Regions from separate parts of the Pseudalkalibacillus sp. R45 genome, predicted to be linked through region 2. Evidence: riboswitches for the same ligand, from Rfam matches in the RefSeq annotation. Region 2 holds a riboswitch; the other holds the start of a gene.
What was found. Region 2 has a riboswitch for glycine ahead of gcvT (glycine cleavage system aminomethyltransferase GcvT). Riboswitches for the same ligand answer to the same signal wherever they lie in the genome.
Positions count from the first base shown of each region.

Region 1: another riboswitch for glycine. It lies ahead of ACTWQL_RS15970 (serine dehydratase beta chain); the one in region 2 lies ahead of gcvT (glycine cleavage system aminomethyltransferase GcvT).

Region 1 is NZ_JBQQCL010000009.1:103,349-105,553, reverse strand. Features, by position in the region: gene sdaAA (L-serine ammonia-lyase, iron-sulfur-dependent, subunit alpha) at 1-668, opposite strand, end outside; gene ACTWQL_RS15970 (serine dehydratase beta chain) at 685-1,182, opposite strand; glycine riboswitch at 1,250-1,323, opposite strand; glycine riboswitch at 1,324-1,421, opposite strand; gene ACTWQL_RS15965 (oxidoreductase) at 1,563-2,205, opposite strand, start outside.
Region 2 is NZ_JBQQCL010000007.1:64,236-66,440, forward strand. Features, by position in the region: gene ACTWQL_RS13515 (DEAD/DEAH box helicase) at 1-141, opposite strand, end outside; glycine riboswitch at 391-480, shown strand; gene gcvT (glycine cleavage system aminomethyltransferase GcvT) at 867-1,961, shown strand; gene gcvPA (aminomethyl-transferring glycine dehydrogenase subunit GcvPA) at 1,981-2,205, shown strand, end outside.

The sequences.
Region 1 (2,205 bases), on a different contig from region 2:
TTGATGCATGGTACCTCAACCAACCCAGCGACAGGATCACAGACGAGCCCGAGCAAGGATTTCATCGCCATTGCTGTAGCATGAACCGCCTGCTTTGGTGATCCACCTTTTAATTCCACGATCGTACCTGCTGCCATCGCAGTTGCTGAGCCGACTTCCGCCTGGCAACCGCCTGCTGCACCGGAGATGAACGATCGGTTAGCTATGATATAACCGAGCATACTTGCTGTGAACAACCCCATGACCAGATCATCTAGCTCCATGTCGGTATTTTTATGAAGGGAAAATAACACACCTGGCAAAATCCCAGCAGCACCAGCTGTCGGGGTAGCAACAATCACACCCATGCGAGCATTACTTTCTGAAGTTGCCATTGAGCAAGCCATGGCATCACTAATGATCGAACCTGATAAAACGTCGCCCGCTTCAATATAGGCTTTCATTTTCACGGCATCACCGCCGGAAATTCCGCTCGGTGCTTCTGATGCGTCCTCTAACCCTTCTTCAACTGCATGCTGCATCTTCATCAATCGCTCTTTCATCATGTCGAAAATCTCTTGCTTCGATTTTCCCGATTTCACATGCTCCTGCTCGATCATCGCTTCAGCTATCGTCTTATTTTCACGTTCGCAAAAATCGAGCAGATCGGCTGTTGATTGGATATCCATACCGCTCATCTCCCTTTCATGCAACCTCTTCGTCCATACGTCGGACCATCTTTTTCAAATCGTCAAACGTGCTTACAGGTATATCTAATTCCCTGTAATTGTTGATCCTGAAAATTTCAGCAAGTCCTCCGCCTACAGACGCACCACCGATGACTATTTTCCGGGTTCCCAGTTGAACGGTCAGAATCGCGACATTCGGGTGATCGAACTCCTTGCAATTTTCCTCTAACACAAACTCATAGTTCAGATTGGCATCTGAGGCAAAATCATATGCATGTTTGATTCGAGTATCTTCTGTATCGAAGCCTAGCAAACCGCCAAGGATAGCTTTATCTGTACCATGTCCTTGATAAGTTTCCGCAAAAGAATCGAATAACTTGATTTCAACATGGTCCGGCACACCGCCTAAAAGTTCATAAGCCGCTCTGCCGATCCAAACCGCGCCTGCTGTATGTGAACTTGATGGACCAACCATGATCGGCCCGATTATATCAAAACAACTATTGTAGCCCATTGTAATGCCTCCTTCTCAAAGAGAGCTATTTTTTTACACAAAAAATAAAAAGGACAAAGAAGGTGATTTCACCCGCTCTGTCCTTTTTACCTGAGAGATTATTGGTTACCCCTTTGGTGGCTTTCGCGCTCTCCAGAGATGCGTCCGATCGCAGTTCGTTTACCTGAGAGATTTGTTCCATGGTTTTCTGGAACTTGCTCCTTCGGTGTCGGAATGTCCGACTCTCCCACGATCTTCATTCGCATATATTCATTTTATACCATTATGTCGGATTTCGACCCTATTTGTCAATCGTTTTAGAAACCGCTTACACTTACCAATGTGAAAAAGGAAAGTCGCCACGAATATCCAAATGCGACGTGGCTAATCTTTCCCGTGTTCTAACCAGTAATGATTTCTTCCTTCAACTCAATGTCTTTGATTTCAGCTTTCGGCATGAGTATTTCTTTTGCATTGAATTCTTTTAAAGGAGCCTGCTTTTTGATGCGATTAGGTGCATCCGGATTGGCCAAGGCGGTTGTACCAAGGCTGATAAAATCCGCTTGATCTTGATCAATCAGTTTCCGTGCTTTCTCCTGCTCTCCTAATCCCCCATTAGCTATGACCGGGAGACGACTGAATACTTTGGCTGCCTCAGCCAGCGTCTTCGTTCCAACTCCAAAGCCTGGTTCAGAACCATCTCTATCTGTAACGTGAATGTAGTCGAGGGTGGTTTCACCAAGCTTTGAAAAAATCGTAAATGCGTCTTTCTCACCATTCGGCCATTTATATTCCTGATCAGCCACTTTCCCTTGTGAGATTCGAATCCCCACCATAAAGTCATCTCCAACTGCTTGACGCACAACGTCGATGATTTCAAGCATGAATTGAAGTCGTTTTTCAAGGGAGCCACCGTATTGGTCCTGTCTATGGTTCAAATAATCGGTCAAGAATTGATCAAGTAAATAGCCATTGGCTCCGTGGATTTCGACACCATCAAATCCAGCCTCTTTGGCATAGATAGCTGCCTTTACAAAGGAATTC
Region 2 (2,205 bases):
AAGAAAATCATCGATAACTAAACTTTTTTCCGCTTCTAAAGCAAGTTTATAAAGCTCCCAATTTGCCCATGGACCATCTTCGTCCAAGCGTTTAAGGAAATCTGTACTCCAGGATTGATCATGCTCGATATTAAAAGTCATACACGAAAACCCTTTCTGTTAAATTAGGTTGATTATCGAACGAATCATAGTTCTTTTGTATGTAATGTTCGTTTATATTGAAAATAGAACGCTTTCATGGAAAAGATAATTGCGATTATACGTTCTTCGATGATAAGATATAACTAGATTCATACTTAGTATGAACAAGCGAACCCAGAAATATAATAGCTGTTATCGATTTCGTCTTTATAGAGTGTGAATTTCTTAAGTTCAATCACATATTTGCGAGTGAGAACAAGGGGAGAGTCTACCTTTAAGGTAGCGCCGAAGGAGCAAGCTTATCGTGAATCTCTCAGGCAAACGGACTCTTGTTTGACGCAGCTCTGGAGAGTGCTTCAATTGCGAAGCCACCAAAGGGGAAAGTCGTGGAACGTTCTTCTGCGATCAAACTTTCAGGTACGAGGACAGAGAGGGCTTGTTAAAAAGTCTTCTTTGTCCTCTCTTTTTTTCATTTAAAGAAAGTATAAATGCTTCCTTCAATATAAGCGCACAAGCTGGTGGCTTCGGAAGCAATACTCCGCACGAAGGAAAAGCGATTGCTTTTTCGAGGAACTAAGGCTCAGCCAACGCTTAGGCTTGGCTAAGCCAAGTTTTCTTTAAGGGGAAGCGTGATTTTTAACAGGTCTTAAAGGTATGACTTATTGAACAAACGAGCAAAGACATACACGATCAGCTGAAAATTTAAAATTGAAGGAGAGATGCTCATGTCATCCCTACAGCGAACACCATTGTTTGAGCTGTATAAAGAATATGGAGCGAAAGTAATCGATTTCGGTGGATGGGAATTGCCTGTCCAGTTCTCAAGTATCAAGGAAGAACACGCAGCAGTACGGACTAAAGCCGGGTTGTTTGATGTCTCCCATATGGGTGAAATCACAGTTAAGGGTGAGGTCGCTGAAGGTTTTCTACAATATGTAATGACCAATGATGTTTCGAAGTTGAAAGAAGGCGGCGCTCAATATACCGCAATGTGCTACGAAGATGGCGGGACAGTTGATGATCTTCTTGTATATAAGCGTGGGAAAAATGATTTCCTTTTAGTCGTTAATGCTGCAAACATTGAAAAAGACTATGACTGGCTTGTGAACAACCAGAAAGGGAATGTTGAAATTCAGAACATTTCGAATGAAGTTGCTCAATTAGCATTACAAGGACCACTGGCAGAGGAAGTACTACAGAAGCTTACAGAATATGATTTATCTCAAATTGGTTTCTTCAAGTTTACGGAAGACGTGGAAATCGACGGTACGAAAGCATTGGTATCCCGCACAGGCTACACAGGTGAAGATGGTTTTGAAATCTATTGTGACAGTGAAGATGCTGCCAAGCTATGGAAAACCATTTTAGAAGCAGGTAAAGAAGCTGGGGTTCTTCCAATCGGACTTGGTGCACGTGATACTTTACGATTTGAAGCTAGGCTTGCTTTATATGGTCAAGAGCTGACAGCTGAGATTTCACCATTGGAAGCAGGGATCGGTTTCGCAGTCAAGCTGAAAAAAGAAGCTGATTTCATCGGTAAAGATGCGTTGATCAAGCAAAAAGAAGATGGACTTAAACGGAAATTGGTCGGAATCGAAATGATAGATAAAGGGATTCCACGAACACATTATGACGTTTTCAAAAATGATGAAAAGATCGGCGAAGTCACCACTGGTACGCAATCTCCTACACTAGGTAAGAACCTTGGGTTGGCTTTGATCGATTCGAAGTACACAGAACTTGGAACAGAAGTCGAAGTCCAAGTCCGTAAACGACGCTTGAAAGCAGAAGTCGTAAAAGCACCTTTCTATAAACGTTAATCAAGAGGGGGAATAAAAGGTGAAATTTCGTTACCTACCAATGACAGAGCAAGACGAAAAGGAAATGTTAGCAGAAATCGGAATTGATTCGATTGATGAACTGTTTAATGATATCCCTGAAAATGTACGGTTCAAAGGCGACTTGAACATCTCAGAGGCAATCCCGGAAAACGATTTGATGAAGAAGATGTCTGGATTAGCTGGAAAGAACGTAAATACAAAGGACTATGCTTCCTTCCTTGGA